DNA from 2 places in the Enterobacter chinensis genome. Region 1 is predicted to be linked to the other one. Evidence: predicted binding sites of a transcription regulator. Region 1 holds the regulator's gene; the other holds the start of a gene.
The links. The regulator sigma-54, encoded in region 1, starts transcription at its own class of promoters, with help from an activator protein. The targets are predictions, from matches to a motif close to GTTGGCACANNTTTCGCTNT.
Positions count from the first base shown of each region.

Region 2: the regulator sigma-54 is predicted to act here: its motif matches at 4,315-4,334, upstream of PYW49_RS18275 (branched-chain amino acid ABC transporter substrate-binding protein).

Region 1 covers NZ_JARDVI010000003.1:77,189-85,049, reverse strand. The annotation lists gene PYW49_RS09680 (calcium/sodium antiporter) at 1-740, shown strand, start outside; gene kdsD (arabinose-5-phosphate isomerase KdsD) at 754-1,740, shown strand; gene kdsC (3-deoxy-manno-octulosonate-8-phosphatase KdsC) at 1,755-2,321, shown strand; gene lptC (LPS export ABC transporter periplasmic protein LptC) at 2,318-2,893, shown strand; gene lptA (lipopolysaccharide ABC transporter substrate-binding protein LptA) at 2,862-3,416, shown strand; gene lptB (LPS export ABC transporter ATP-binding protein) at 3,423-4,148, shown strand; gene rpoN (RNA polymerase factor sigma-54) at 4,196-5,629, shown strand; gene hpf (ribosome hibernation promoting factor) at 5,652-5,939, shown strand; gene ptsN (PTS IIA-like nitrogen regulatory protein PtsN) at 6,022-6,513, shown strand; gene rapZ (RNase adapter RapZ) at 6,559-7,413, shown strand; gene npr (PTS phosphocarrier protein NPr) at 7,410-7,682, shown strand; gene mtgA (monofunctional biosynthetic peptidoglycan transglycosylase) at 7,721-7,861, opposite strand, start outside.
Region 2 covers NZ_JARDVI010000006.1:173,297-181,157, forward strand. The annotation lists gene PYW49_RS18240 (anaerobic C4-dicarboxylate transporter) at 1-157, shown strand, start outside; gene PYW49_RS18245 (DUF2766 family protein) at 200-451, opposite strand; gene azuC (stress response protein AzuC) at 561-644, opposite strand; gene yecR (YecR family lipoprotein) at 879-1,217, shown strand; gene ftnA (non-heme ferritin) at 1,419-1,916, shown strand; gene tyrP (tyrosine transporter TyrP) at 2,166-3,377, shown strand; gene PYW49_RS18270 (YecA/YgfB family protein) at 3,412-4,080, opposite strand; gene PYW49_RS18275 (branched-chain amino acid ABC transporter substrate-binding protein) at 4,506-5,627, shown strand; gene PYW49_RS18280 (ABC transporter permease subunit) at 5,727-6,641, shown strand; gene livM (high-affinity branched-chain amino acid ABC transporter permease LivM) at 6,653-7,861, shown strand, end outside.

The DNA of each region.
Region 1 (7,861 bases):
ATATATTATTGATTTTAGGCCTGGCGGCACTGCTCCATCCATTTCGCGTGCATTCTGATGTTCTGCGCCGTGAATTGCCGCTAATGTTAGTCGTAAGCCTGCTGGCAGGGTGCGTATTTTATGATGGAATACTGAGCTTCAGTGACGGCATATTCCTGCTGGCGCTGGCCGTTATTTGGTTGCTGTATAGTGTTAAAATTGCCCGTCTGGCTGAGAAGCAGGGTCTGGATAGCCTCACGCGCGAGCAGGTCGCCGAGCTCCCGCGCGAAGGTACGCTGCCTGTTGCCCTGCTCTGGCTTGGCGTTGCGCTGATCATCATGCCGATGGCAACGCGCATGGTCGTGGATAACGCGACGGTGCTGGCGAACTATTTCGCCATCAGTGAACTGACTATTGGCCTGACGGTTATTGCCATCGGCACCAGCCTGCCGGAGCTGGCCACGGCCATTGCGGGGGCACGGAAAGGTGAGGATGACATTGCCATTGGTAATATCATCGGCTCCAATATTTTTAATATCGCCATTGTGATGGGCCTGCCGGCCCTGATTACGCCAGGGCCCTTTAATCCCCTGGCGTTCTCACGTGATTACGGCGTGATGCTGCTGGTCAGCGTGATATTTGCCCTGCTCTGCTGGCGGCGGCAACGACAGATTGGCAAAGGTGCAGGCGCGCTGTTGACGGGTGGATTTATCGTATGGATGGCGATGCTGTACTGGCTCTCGCCTCTTCTCTCTGGGTAAACGGAAACGCATTATGTCGCAAATAGAATTGCAGCCGGGTTTTGACTTTCAGAAAGCAGGCAAAGACGTTCTGGAGATTGAACGTGAAGGTCTGGCGCAGTTAGATCAGTACATTAATCAGGATTTTAGTCTGGCATGTGAGAAGATATTCTACTGTGCCGGCAAAGTCGTGGTGATGGGGATGGGTAAGTCCGGCCACATTGGACGCAAAATGGCGGCGACGTTTGCCAGCACCGGAACCTCGTCCTTCTTTGTACACCCGGGGGAAGCCGCGCACGGGGACCTGGGAATGGTCACGCCGCAGGATATCGTCATCGCGCTGTCCAACTCCGGTGAGTCTAATGAAATTCTGGCGCTGATCCCGGTACTGAAGCGGCTGCAGGTGCCGCTTATTTGCATAACCAGCCGTCCGGAAAGTAGCATGGCGCGTGCGGCTGATATTCACCTGTGCGTTAAAGTTCCCAAAGAGGCCTGCCCGCTGGGCCTGGCGCCGACATCCAGCACCACCGCTGCGCTGGTCATGGGCGATGCGCTCGCCGTGGCGCTGCTGGAAGCCCGCGGTTTTACGCCGGAAGATTTCGCGCTTTCCCACCCGGGCGGCGCGCTGGGGCGCAAGCTGCTGCTTCGGGTTAACGATATTATGCACACCGGGGATGAAATCCCTCACGTCAGTAAAGAGGCCTCCCTGCGCGATGCACTGCTGGAAATCACCCGTAAAAATCTGGGTATGACGGTCGTGTGCGACGATCTGATGAAAATTCAGGGGATCTTCACCGATGGCGACCTGCGCCGCGTGTTCGACATGGGTGTAGATGTCCGCACGCTGGGCATTGCCGATGTGATGACGCCCGGCGGTATCCGCGTGCGTCCGGGGACATTGGCAGTGGATGTGCTGAACCTGATGCAGTCCCGTCATATCACCTCCGTTATGGTTGCCGATGGCGACCAGTTGCTGGGTGTGGTACATATGCATGATCTGCTGCGCGCAGGCGTAGTGTAATGAAGGATAAGACAATGAGTAATGCGGGTGCATCCCTTGCAACCTGTTATGGTCCGGTCAGTACCCAGATGATGGCAAAGGCGGAAAATATTCGCCTGCTCATCCTGGATGTGGATGGGGTACTCTCCGATGGCCTGATTTATATGGGCAATAACGGTGAAGAGCTAAAAGCGTTTAACGTTCGCGACGGCTATGGTATCCGCTGCGCGCTTACCTCGGGTATCGAGGTTGCTATCATCACCGGGCGGAAAGCTAAACTGGTAGAAGACCGCTGTGAAACCTTAGGCATTACCCATTTGTATCAGGGTCAATCCGATAAGATGGCGGCATTCAATGATTTAGTGGGTAAACTGGCTATCGCGCCGGAAAACGTGGCCTATGTCGGAGACGATCTGATTGACTGGCCAGTGATGGCTGAAGTTGGGCTGAGTATCGCCGTTGCCGATGCGCATCCGCTGCTGATCCCGCGCGCGGACTACGTTACCCACATCAACGGTGGCCGTGGTGCCGTCCGTGAAGTCTGCGATCTGCTCCTGCTGGCGCAGGGCAAGCTTGATGAGGCCAAAGGGCAATCGATATGAGTAAAACCAGACGTTGGATTATCATTTTGCTTTCGCTTGTCGCCCTGGTATTGATTGGCGTGAACCTTGCCGATCGCGACGATACGCAAACGGAAGCGATCAACACTAACGATCCAACCTATAAAAGCGATCACAGCGACACCGTGGTCTATAGCCCGGAAGGCGCGCTGAACTATCGCCTGATTGCCCAGCATGTTGAATATTTTTCAGATGACGGTATTTCGTGGTTTACCCAGCCCGTCATGACCACGTTTGATAAAGACAAAGTGCCAACGTGGTCAATTAAGTCCGATCGGGCAAAACTGACAAATGACCGTATGCTTTATCTGTATGGTCACGTTGAAGTCAACGCCCTGACCGCTGACTCGCAACTGCGAAAAATTACGACGGATAATGCCCAAATCAACCTGGTGACCCAGGACGTGACGTCGCAGGATCTGGTCACACTGTATGGCACAACATTTAATTCCAGCGGTTTAAGAATGCGCGGGAACTTACGCAGCAAAAACGCCGAGCTGATTGAAAAGGTTAGAACCTCCTATGAAATTCAAAACAAACAAACTCAGCCTTAAAGTAATTATCGCCAGCGCGATGCTGGCAACCAGTCTCCCCGCGCTTGCTGTAACGGGCGATACCGACCAGCCGATCCATATCGAGTCCGACACCCAGTCTCTCGATATGCAGGGTAACGTCGTCACCTTTACGGGTAACGTCGTCATGACCCAGGGCACCATTAAAATTAACGCCGACAAAGTGGTCGTTACCCGTCCGGGTGGCGAGCAGGGCAAAGAGATTATCGATGGCTATGGTAATCCGGCGACCTTCTATCAGATGCAGGACAACGGCAAGCCGGTGAAAGGCCACGCCACGCATATGCACTATGAGCTGGCGAAAGATCTGGTCATCCTGACCGGGAATGCATATCTGGAACAGCTGGACAGCAACATTACCGGCGACCAGATCACCTATCTGGTTAAAGAGCAAAAAATGCAGGCCTCCAGCGAGAAAGGCAAACGCGTCACCACCGTACTGGTTCCGTCGCAGCTGCAGGACAAAGGCAAAGGCCAGGCCCCGGCACAGAAGAAGAGTAACTAATTCGTTATGGCAACATTAACTGCAAAAAACCTCGCGAAGGCCTATAAGGGCCGCCGTGTCGTAGAAGATGTCAGTCTGACCGTCAACTCCGGCGAAATTGTGGGCCTGCTTGGCCCTAATGGTGCGGGTAAAACCACAACCTTCTACATGGTCGTTGGCATTGTGCCGCGCGATGCCGGCAACATTGTCATTGACGATGAAGACATCAGTCTTCTGCCGCTGCACGCGCGCGCGCGCCGTGGGATCGGCTATCTGCCGCAGGAAGCTTCCATTTTCCGTCGTCTTAGCGTTTACGATAACCTGATGGCGGTCCTGCAAATTCGTAACGATCTGACCAGCGAACAGCGTCAGGATCGTGCTAACGAGCTGATGGAAGAGTTCCACATTGAGCATCTGCGTGACAGCCTCGGTCAGGCGCTCTCCGGGGGTGAACGTCGCCGCGTTGAGATTGCGCGTGCGCTGGCCGCAAACCCGAAATTTATCCTTCTGGATGAACCGTTTGCGGGCGTTGACCCGATCTCCGTTATCGACATTAAACGAATCATTGAACACCTGCGTGACAGCGGGCTTGGCGTACTGATCACCGACCACAACGTGCGTGAAACGCTGGCCGTGTGTGAACGCGCGTATATTGTGAGCCAGGGCAATCTGATCGCCCACGGTACGCCGCAACAGATCCTCGAAGACGATCATGTTAAGCGCGTCTATCTTGGGGAAGACTTCAGACTCTGATAGGGTAGAGGTAACGTAACGCCGAACCGGAGAAAAATGCTCTGAACATGAAGCAAGGTTTGCAATTAAGGCTCAGCCAACAACTGGCGATGACGCCGCAGTTACAGCAGGCAATTCGCCTGTTGCAACTGTCCACGTTAGAACTTCAGCAGGAGCTCCAGCAGGCGCTGGACAGTAATCCCCTGCTGGAACAAACCGATCTTCATGACGAGGTAGAAACCCAGCAGTCGCAGGATACAGAAGCGCTCGACACCGCGGATGCACTCGAACAAAAAGAGATGCCGGACGAGCTTCCGCTGGATGCCAGTTGGGACGAAATCTACACCGCCGGAACCCCTTCCGGTACGCGTGCAGACTACCAGGACGATGAGCTACCGGTCTATCAGGGAGAAACCACCCAGTCGCTTCAGGATTACCTGATGTGGCAGGTGGAGCTGACCCCCTTCTCCGACACCGATCGTGCGATTGCCACGTCCATTGTCGATGCCGTGGATGACACGGGCTATTTAACCGTCACGCTGGACGATATCCTCGAAAGCATGGGCGACGAAGAGATTGAGCTTGAGGAAGTAGAAGCTGTTCTGAAGCGCATCCAGCGTTTCGATCCGGTAGGCGTGGCCGCAAAAGATCTGCGCGACTGCCTGCTGATCCAGCTTTCTCAGTTCAGCAAAGAGACGCCATGGCTCGATGAGGCGCGCGTCATCATTAGCGATCATCTGGATCTGTTGGCTAACCATGATTTCCGCAGCCTGATGCGCGTCACGCGCCTGAAAGAAGACGTGCTGAAAGAAGCGGTGAATCTGATTCAGTCGCTCGATCCGCGCCCCGGTCAGTCGATCCAGACCAGCGAACCCGAGTACGTGATCCCGGATGTGCTGGTCAGAAAACACAATGACCGATGGGTCGTTGAACTGAACTCTGACAGCATCCCTCGCCTGCAAATCAACCAGCAGTATGCCTCCATGTGCACCAGCGTGCGTAACGACTCCGACAATCAATATATTCGTAGCAATTTGCAGGAAGCGCGATGGTTGATCAAAAGTCTGGAGAGCCGAAATGATACGCTGCTACGCGTCAGCCGCTGCATTGTCGAACAGCAGCAGGCTTTCTTTGAGCAGGGCGAAGAGTATATGAAACCGATGGTGCTGGCGGATATCGCCCAGGCCGTCGAGATGCATGAATCAACCATTTCCCGTGTAACCACGCAGAAGTATCTGCACAGTCCGCGCGGTATTTTTGAGCTTAAGTATTTCTTCTCCAGCCACGTTAATACCGAGGGCGGCGGCGAAGCGTCGTCAACGGCGATTCGTGCCCTGGTGAAGAAGTTGATCGCCGCGGAGAACCCCGCGAAGCCACTGAGTGACAGTAAGTTAACCACCATGCTGTCCGATCAGGGTATTATGGTGGCACGTCGTACTGTTGCGAAGTATCGAGAGTCTTTATCCATTCCGCCGTCCAACCAGCGTAAACAGCTGGTCTGACACAACCGATAAGGAAGACACTATGCAGCTCAACATCACTGGACAAAACGTCGAAATTACTGAGGCTTTACGCGACTTTGTGAACACGAAGTTTGCGAAACTCGAGCAGTATTTCGAAAGGATCAATCAGGTCTATATTGTGTTGAAAGTGGAGAAAGTGACTCATATCTCGGATGCCACCCTGCATGTTAACGGGGGCGAACTCCATGCCAGTGCGGAAGGGCAGGACATGTACGCTGCTATCGACGGCTTGATTGATAAGCTTGCGCGACAGCTCAATAAACATAAAGATAAACTGAAACAACACTAATTGTCCGGGCAGTTAACGGGTGCAGGACGGCCTGTTGTGAAACACAACAGGCCATTTGTACAGTTAGCGCTTAGGTGAAATTATGATGAACAACGATTCCGCTCTTCAACTGAGCAATGTCCTTAACCAGGAATGTACCCGCAGTGCTGTTCACTGCCAGAGCAAAAAACGTGCGCTGGAGATCATCAGTGAACTGGCTGCAAAACAGCTGGGCCTGCCGCCGCAGGTGGTGTTCGAAGCGATCCTGACCCGTGAAAAAATGGGCAGTACCGGTATCGGCAACGGCATCGCGATCCCGCACGGCAAACTGGAAGAGGATACCCTGCGCGCCGTCGGTGTGTTTGTGCAGCTTGAAACACCTATCGCCTTCGATGCCATTGATAACCAGCCCGTCGATCTCCTCTTCGCGCTGCTGGTTCCTGCCGACCAAACGAAAACCCATCTGCATACGCTGTCGCTGGTCGCAAAACGTCTGGCCGATAAAACCATTTGCCGCCGACTGCGCTCGGCCCAAAGTGATGAAGAGCTCTATCAAATTATCACTGAAGCAGAAGGCAATCAGGATGATGCATAACCAGGAGATGGCCTTCACATCTGTTGTCCTGAGGAGAAACGGAACATGGTGCTGATGATTGTCAGTGGCCGTTCAGGGTCGGGGAAATCCGTTGCTCTGCGCGCGCTGGAAGACATGGGTTTTTACTGCGTAGATAACCTGCCGGTCGTGTTATTGCCCGACCTGGCTCGGACGCTTGCGGAAAGACAAACCTCTGCCGCCGTCAGTATCGACGTTCGTAATATGCCTGAATCGCCAGAAATTTTTGAGCAGGCGATGAGTAACCTGCCTGAGGCGTTTTCGCCTCAGCTGCTGTTCCTTGATGCAGACCGTAATACCCTGATCCGCCGATACAGCGATACCCGTCGTCTGCACCCGCTTTCCAGTAAGAACCTCTCTCTGGAGAGCGCTATCGATGAAGAGAGCGATCTGCTGGAGCCGCTGCGCTCTCGTGCCGACCTGATTGTCGACACCTCGGAGATGTCCGTTCACGAGCTGGCGGAAATGCTGCGTACCCGGCTGTTGGGCAAGCGCGAGCGCGAACTGACGATGGTGTTCGAATCCTTTGGATTTAAGCACGGTATCCCGATTGATGCGGATTATGTTTTCGATGTGCGCTTCCTGCCGAACCCGCACTGGGATCCGAAACTGCGTCCAATGACCGGTCTGGATAAGCCCGTCGCGGCCTTCCTCGACAGGCACACAGAAGTTCACAATTTTATCTACCAGACGCGAAGCTACCTTGAGCTATGGTTACCAATGCTGGAGACAAACAATCGCAGCTACCTGACGGTGGCGATTGGCTGTACCGGCGGTAAACATCGTTCGGTTTACATCGCCGAACAGCTGGCCGACTATTTCCGCTCGCGCGGGAAGAACGTTCAGTCCCGTCATCGCACGCTGGAAAAACGTAAAACATGACCGTAAAACAAACCGTTGAGATCACCAACAAGCTGGGCATGCATGCACGCCCGGCGATGAAACTGTTTGAGCTGATGCAGGGTTTCGATGCTGAGGTTCTGCTGCGGAATGACGAAGGTACCGAAGCGGAAGCAAACAGCGTGATCGCGCTGCTGATGCTGGATTCCGCCAAAGGGCGCCAGATTGAAGTAGAAGCCACCGGCCCTCAGGAAGAGGAAGCGCTGGCGGCGGTGATTGCCTTGTTTAACGCAGGGTTCGACGAAGATTAAGGTCTGCTATTCAGCGGGTGGCGCTACGCTTACCCGCCCTACATTAATTTATTGCGCTCCATAAACCCTTCCCCTCCCAACTGACGCATCTGGCGCATGATCCACGCCTGTCGGCTTCGCACGTACCCTGATGGGGCACTGGCTTTAAAGCGGATGGGATTAGGTAAAACAGCCGCCAG
Region 2 (7,861 bases), on a different contig from region 1:
AACCTACCCAAGCGATTTGGCCTGCATCGGCTTCGACCGTTCAGGCACCACCCGCATCGGCAAATTTATCATCAACCACAGCTTTATTCTGCCAGGGCTGATTGGGGTAAGCTGCGCGTGCGCGGCGAGCTACCTGCTGGTCCAGACATTCTTTTAGCGGCATCAACGGGCGACAGATACCGTCGCCCATTTCCCCGCTTTAGTGGGACTCACCCTGCGGCGTGAATCGCAGTTCAATCAGCGCAATGGCTTTCTGGATCGCACGAAGCGTAACCGGGTCAGCGGCAGCAGGATGGCTGGCGAAATCGATGTTTTTCAGCTGCGCAGACATCTTCTCGCGCACTTCAACCGGCGCAATCACGTCCAGAACATCAAGGATTTGTTTGATAACCAGCTGGCATGCGACAACGTCAGACACCAGCTCCTGATCGGCGCTCAGGTTTTGTGACATGGGGGCTTTCTCCTTATTTAAAGGCCGCCATAGTAGCAAAATGCAGCCCCTTTCATCTCTCCTTCGTCGTCTGCAGAGACAAAAAAACCTGCCGAAGCAGGTTTTTTTGTCAGAACATGGCGCCCGGCGGCACGTCTTTGAACGTGCGGCAGTAATTGGCCCACATGCTTTTCAGGATTTTGCGCAGTTTCACGATGAGGCTCCATTAACTTGTTATACAACTTTATTGTCAACGTGCCTATAATATGACCATCATCACAAAAATCAATATTTTTGTGATGCACATCACAATTTTCTCAGGGTGTGGCCTGATAGCGTTCATCTCTGACCCGTTGCAAAGAGTGAGGGCAGATTGCCCGGCTATTCCTGGCATTGCAGTGGGCATCTGCGGGTACGATAACGTATTTCCATCCACTCAGAGCGAACCATGAAAAGAGTCATTGTAGCCGGCACGCTCCTGCTGCTCGCAGGGTGTAGTATTAACCGCCAGGCTGAAGTCAGTAGCCTCGACGCGCCTAACGGCATCGTCCGCCTCGACTACGGCCAGGCAGTGCTGCAAAATGCGTATTCCGATGAGTATGTGAATAACGGCACGGCGGCAAAAGCGTGTCAGAGCATGGGGTATGCCACTGCTTCAGCGTATGGTCAGCCCATCAAAACCTGCACCCTGACCAGCGGCGCGTTATGTCTGAACGAGAGCGTAACTATCCAGTATAAATGTATGGGTTATGCCGTTACCCCTAAGTCAAATAATCCGTGGTATTGATCAAGGCTGCCAGCGTTTGCTGGCGGTTTATTTATTACGAACAAAAACAATTCTCAATAATAAATATAAACATCGCCAATGCGTTTTATTCCCATTCGTATTTTAAATAAAGAAATAAAAATTTTACGTTTTGCAAATAATTAAATAACAAATTATAGTGTCGCTCATTGTGAACCAGAAATAATAACCCGGAGCGCCACCATGCTGAAATCTGAAATGATCGACAAGCTCAACGCACAAATGAACCTTGAGCTTTTTTCGTCTCTCCTCTACCAGCAGATGAGCGCCTGGTGCAGCTACCACAGCTTCGAAGGCGCAGCCGCGTTTCTGCGTCGTCACGCTCAGGAAGAGATGACCCACATGCAACGTCTGTTTGATTATCTGACAGATACGGGCAGCCTGCCGCGCATTGAAACCGTGGCATCCCCTTTTGCTGAATATAATTCTCTCGACGAACTGTTCCGTGCCACCTACGAGCACGAGCAGCTGATCACACAGAAAATTAACGAACTGGTTCATGCCGCTATGACCAGCCAGGATTATCCAACCTTTAATTTCCTGCAGTGGTACGTTGCTGAACAGCACGAAGAAGAGAAGCTGTTTAAATCTGTTCTGGATAAATTAGCTCTGGTGGGTAAATCAGGCGAAGGTCTTTACTTTATTGATAAAGAACTTTCCACTCTTGATACGCAGAATTAATCTCAATGCGGTGCTGGTTTCCGGCACCGCGTTAATTTCCCTTTCCCTCCCCCACATCAAAACACGCATTTTATTCCCTGTTCGCCTTGTTTATGTCATACCTGAACGTCGTCCCACGTCGGATTGTCGGCAGCGCAATACGTAAACCTTTCATTACACCCCTTGTAACGGTGGTTTGACGAATTATCGCTTTTGCCTTACTCTGCGCCGCAGATTTTGCCGCGATTAAGAGCCGTTGTAGAGGAAAGCGTGAAAAACAGAACCCTGGGAAGTATTTTTATCGTCGCCGGAACGACAATTGGCGCAGGAATGCTGGCAATGCCCCTGGCCGCCGCAGGCGTGGGATTTGGCATGACCCTGCTGCTGCTGGGTACGCTTTGGGCATTGATGTGTTACACCGCCCTGCTGCTGCTTGAGGTTTACCAGCATGTGCCCGCCGACACCGGTCTGGGTTCACTTGCGTCGCGCTACCTGGGACGTTACGGCCAGTGGATAACCGGCTTTAGCATGATGTTCCTGATGTACGCCCTGACCGCCGCCTATATCAGCGGCGCCGGAGAATTGATCGCCTCCAGCGTTAATGACTGGTTCGGCTCAGACATTACCCCTGCAACGGGGGCTATCTTCTTTGCGCTCATCGGCGGCGGTGTGGTCTGCGTGGGGACGTCGCTGGTCGATCTGTTTAACCGTTTTCTGTTCAGCGCCAAAATTCTGTTCCTGATAGTCATGCTGGTCCTGCTGGCACCGCATGTTCACAAGGTCAATCTGCTGACCCTGCCGCTGGAAAAAGGTCTGGCGCTTTCCGCCATCCCGGTCATCTTCACCTCGTTTGGCTTCCACGGCAGCGTGCCGAGCATCGTTAGCTATATGAACGGCGATATTCGCAAGCTGCGCCGCGTCTTTGTCATCGGCAGCGCGATCCCGCTGATCGCCTATATTTTCTGGCAACTGGTGACCCTGGGCAGCATTGATTCCTCAACCTTTATTGGGCTGATGGCACAGCACGCTGGCCTGAACGGTTTTCTGCTGGCACTGCGCGAGGTCGTCACCTCCCCGCACGTTGAGCTGGCGGTACACCTGTTTGCCGACCTGGCGCTGGCGACCTCGTTCCTGGGTGTGGCCCTTGGCCTGTTCGATTACCTGGCCGACCTGTTCCAGCGTCGCAATACCGCCGCAGGGCGTTTACAGACCGGGGCAATCACCTTTCTGCCGCCGCTGGCATTTGCGCTGTTTTATCCACGCGGGTTTGTGATGGCGCTGGGATACGCAGGGGTGGCGCTGTCGGTCCTTGCCCTGCTCCTCCCTTCCCTGCTGGCATGGAAGAGCCGCCAGCAGCATCCGCAGCAGGGGTACCGCGTGGCAGGGGGAAAACCGCTGCTGTGTGTTGTGTTTGCCTGTGGGGTGGTGATTATTCTGGTGCAGGCGTTGATTGCAGCGGGAATGCTGCCGGAAGTGGGTTAAATAAAAAAGGGGCTATCATCAGCCCCTTTTTTTATCAGTGCAAACAGCAGCTCTTAAACTTCTTCCCGCTGCCGCAAGGACACGGATCGTTACGCCCAACTTTCGTGCCATTCACCGTCGGTTTCTTCACTTCCGGCTGTTGCGGGTTGTTAACCCAGTAGTTATACAAGCGCAGCGCCGCAGGCTGAATACGCTCAATGCTGGCTTTATAGTCTTCTTCGGTCAGCGCATCCAGCTGGTCGCTGTTCTCTTCCGTACCGTGCAGCGCAATCACATCAAGATCGGCCTTCAGCTCTTCCGGCAAGGCTGACCAGTCCGTCAGCGCCACGCCGCGCATGTAGCCGTAGCACCACTCTTCCACAACGGTATAGCTCTCACCGTCCACGTCGTTGTACCCAAACATCGGTTCAAACTGATCCGGATATTCGCTCAGGCGCTCGGCAATATCGTTCATATGCTTAAAGCAGAGATCGATAAAACGGTTCATCTCACGATCGTTTTTCCAGCGTGGAATGTATTTTTCACCACCCCACACCGCCACCAGCCAGGCATCTGGCTCAACGACAACAGGGCCGGAAAGCACTGCGGTGAACATGCCGTCCAGTTCGGACACGTCAATCACGGACGCATCATCATGACCGTAAGACATTAACGTCTCTTCAAGCCACGCCATTTCGCTTTCATTTAATGGGCCTTCAGTCATCGCTGACACTCCTGATAAAAAGGAAACGATCCTAACACATATCTCACGCCTCTCCGGGCTGAAGTTTAGGTCTTTATTGCTGCAAAAACGTGCAAATCGTGACCTTTGCACAACTTATGGGCTTTATTGTTAACGATATGTGATCTCCGCTGTAATTTCTTCTCCTCCCACAGGGCGGCATAACGCGGCGCTCTATACTCAAACAGGTCACAAGCCCGTCAATGGATTAACCATTCTGGCAACGTTTTTGCTTACTGTTCTTCGCGCGATGCTGCGCAGGGAAACCTCGCCGTAATATGCAGGATGCCGTCTGTATCTTGTTCGTTTAGTGCATTTTGTTCTTGTTCGTGTTTTGGATTGGCTGCGCCGTCGGGCGTTTGGGTTTACGCCGTGGTGCAAAAACCTCTTTGCTAAGGAACATAATAATGTCGCTGAAATTTATCAGAACTCCTCTTTCTCTCGTGTTGGCCGGCTGCCTGGTGACGGCGTTTTCCGCCAGGGCAGATATTGTGATTGGTGTGGCCGGGCCGTTCACGGGTCCTAATGCCACCTATGGCGATCAGTACTGGCACGGCGCAACTCAGGCCGCTGAAGACATTAACGCCGCGGGCGGCATTAACGGTGAGAAGATCAAACTGGTTCAGGGAGATGACGCCTGCGAACCTAAGCAGGCCGTAGCCGTCGCCAACCGTTTAGTTGACCAGGATAAAGTCAACGCCGTGGTCGGCCATTTCTGCTCCTCTTCCACAATGCCCGCCTCCGAGGTTTACAGCGATGCGGGGATCATCGCTATTACCCCCGGCTCGACCAACCCGCTGATTACCGAACGCGGCATGAGCGACATCTTCCGCATGTGCGGCCGCGATGACCAGCAGGGCCAGGTTGCCAGCGACTTCATCATCGACAAACTGAAAGCCAAACGCGTGGCGATCATTCACGATAAAGACACCTATGGTCAGGGTCTGGCTGACGCCACCAAAGCGGCGCTGGCAAAACGCGGGGTTCAGGATGTGATGTACGAGGGGCTATCGCGCGGTGAAAAAGACTTTAACGCGCTGGTCACCAAGATAGGCGCACAAAAACCGGACGTGGTGTTCTTCGGCGGGTGTCATCCGGAAGCTGGCCCGCTGGTTCGCCAGATGCGTGAACAGGGCGTACAGGCGAAATTCTTCTCCGGTGACTGTATCGTCAACGAAGAGATGGTAACCGCGGCGGGCGGCCCGCAGTACACCAATGGTATTTACATGACCTTCGGTAAAGATCCGCGCCTGATCCCGGACGGTAAAGCGGTTATCGAGAAATTCCGCGCCGGTAAATTCGAGCCGGAAGGTTACACCCTTTATTCTTATGCTTCCGTACAGGCGATTGCAGCGGCCTTCAAGGCCACCGGCGGCAAGGACTCAGCCAAAGCCAGCGAGTGGCTGAAAGCTAACTCCGTCGACACGGTGATGGGCAAAAAAGCCTGGGACAGCAAAGGCGACCTGAAAGTCTCTGACTATGTGGTTTACCAGTGGGACGACAAAGGAAAATATAAGGAAGTACAGTAACGGGACGGAGTCACGCTCAACGTCGGCGGGCCTGCCTGCCGGCGCGTAATAAACATCAGGCTGCGCGGCTCGCGCAGCCTATAAAACGAGCGCGCTAAAATGAGTACATTCTTCCTGCAACAGTTAATCAATGGCTTAACGCTGGGCTCCGTCTACGGCTTAATCGCCATCGGCTACACCATGGTGTACGGCATTATCGGCATGATTAATTTCGCCCACGGCGAAGTGTATATGATTTCCGCCTATCTCTGCGCCATTGGCCTGGCGCTGCTGTCATTCTTCGGCCTGCAGTCGTTCCCGCTGTTGATCCTTGGGACGCTGGTTTTCACCATTGTGGTGACTGGCGTATACGGCTGGACTATCGAGCGTATTGCCTACAAGCCGCTACGAAACTCCACGCGCCTCGCTCCACTTATCTCCGCCATCGGGATGTCGCTTATCCTGCAAAACTACGCGCAGCTGAGCCAGGGCCCCCGCCAGCAAGGGGTGCCAACCATGCTGGACGGCGTTATTCGTCTGCATCTGGGCGATGGGTTCGTTCAGATAACCTACACCAAAGTGTTTATTCTGCTCGCCTCGTTTGCCGGCATGCTGGTGCTCACCTGGATAATCAACCATACCCGTCTTGGGCGGATGTGCCGTGCGGTGCAGCAGGATCGAAAAATGGCCTCCATTCTGGGCATTAATACCGACCGGATCATTTCGCTGGTCTTTGTCATCGGCGCAGCGATGGCCGGCCTGGCGGGCGTGCTGATCACCATGAATTACGGCACCTTTGATTTCTACGTCGGGTTTGTGATCGGCATTAAAGCCTTTACGGCGGCGGTACTGGGCGGCATCGGTTCTCTGCCCGGCGCGATGCTCGGCGGCCTTATTTTGGGCGTGGCGGAAGCGCAGTTCTCGGGCATGGTGAACTCGGACTATAAAGATGTCTTCTCGTTTGGGCTGCTGGTCATGATCCTGATTTTCCGGCCCCAGGGGCTGCTTGGGCGCCCGATTGTGGCCAAAGTGTGAGGGAGAACGACATGGTATCGCACGCTTTTTCGCTTAAACGCTGCATTCTGGACGCGATTTTTTCGGGGCTGATTGCGCTAATTATCTTCGGCCCCATTGCGGGCGTGGTGCTGGACGGGTACAGCTTTAACTTCGCCGGACAGCGACTGGCCTGGATGGTCGGCATTGTGATGCTGGGGCGTTTTCTGCTGAGCGCGTTCTTAGGTACCCCTGCCGGTGCCCGTTTCCAGGCGCGCTTCGAAGCCGATAGCGCAGGCGTGTATGTCCGGCCACCGGAATACAAAAGCCGCATGCGCTGGATTATTCCCCTGGTGATTACCCTCGCGATTTGCTTCCCGTTTGTCGCCACCAAATATGTGCTGACCGTCGCCATCCTCGGGCTGATCTACGTGCTTCTTGGCCTGGGGCTGAACATCGTCGTGGGCCTGGCCGGTCTGCTGGACCTGGGATATGTCGCTTTCTACGCGATTGGCGCTTACGGTCTGGCGCTGGGGTATCAGTATCTCGGGTTAGGCTTCTGGAGCATGCTGCCGCTGGCGGCAATCATGGCGGCCGCCGCAGGTGCTCTGCTCGGTTTCCCGGTACTGCGCATGCACGGTGACTATCTGGCCATCGTCACCCTCGGCTTCGGGGAGATCATTCGCCTGATACTGAACAACTGGCTGACATTTACCGGCGGACCGAATGGCGTGTCGGCCCCTCCCCCCACCTTATTCGGTCTGGAATTTGGTCGGCGTGCGAAAGAAGGAGGCGTGCCATTCCACGAGTTCTTCCACCTGACCTACAACCCGAATATGAAATTTATTTTTATCTACGCGGTGCTGTTTCTGGTGGTGATGCTGGTGCTCTATATCAAGCACCGCCTGACGCGAATGCCGATTGGTCGGGCGTGGGAAGCCCTGCGTGAAGACGAAATTGCCTGTCGCTCAATGGGACTGAATCATGTTCTGGTCAAGCTGTCGGCCTTTACGCTGGGCGCGTCGACCGCGGGCATTGCCGGGGTTTTCTTCGCGACCTACCAGGGGTTCGTGAACCCGACCTCATTTACGTTCTTTGAATCCGCGCTGATCCTCGCCATCGTCGTGCTGGGCGGTATGGGCTCGACGCTGGGCGTGGTGCTGGCCGCCTTTGTGCTCACGGTCACGCCAGAACTGCTGCGCAGTTTTGCAGAGTACCGCGTCCTGCTGTTTGGCATGCTCATGGTAGTGATGATGATCTGG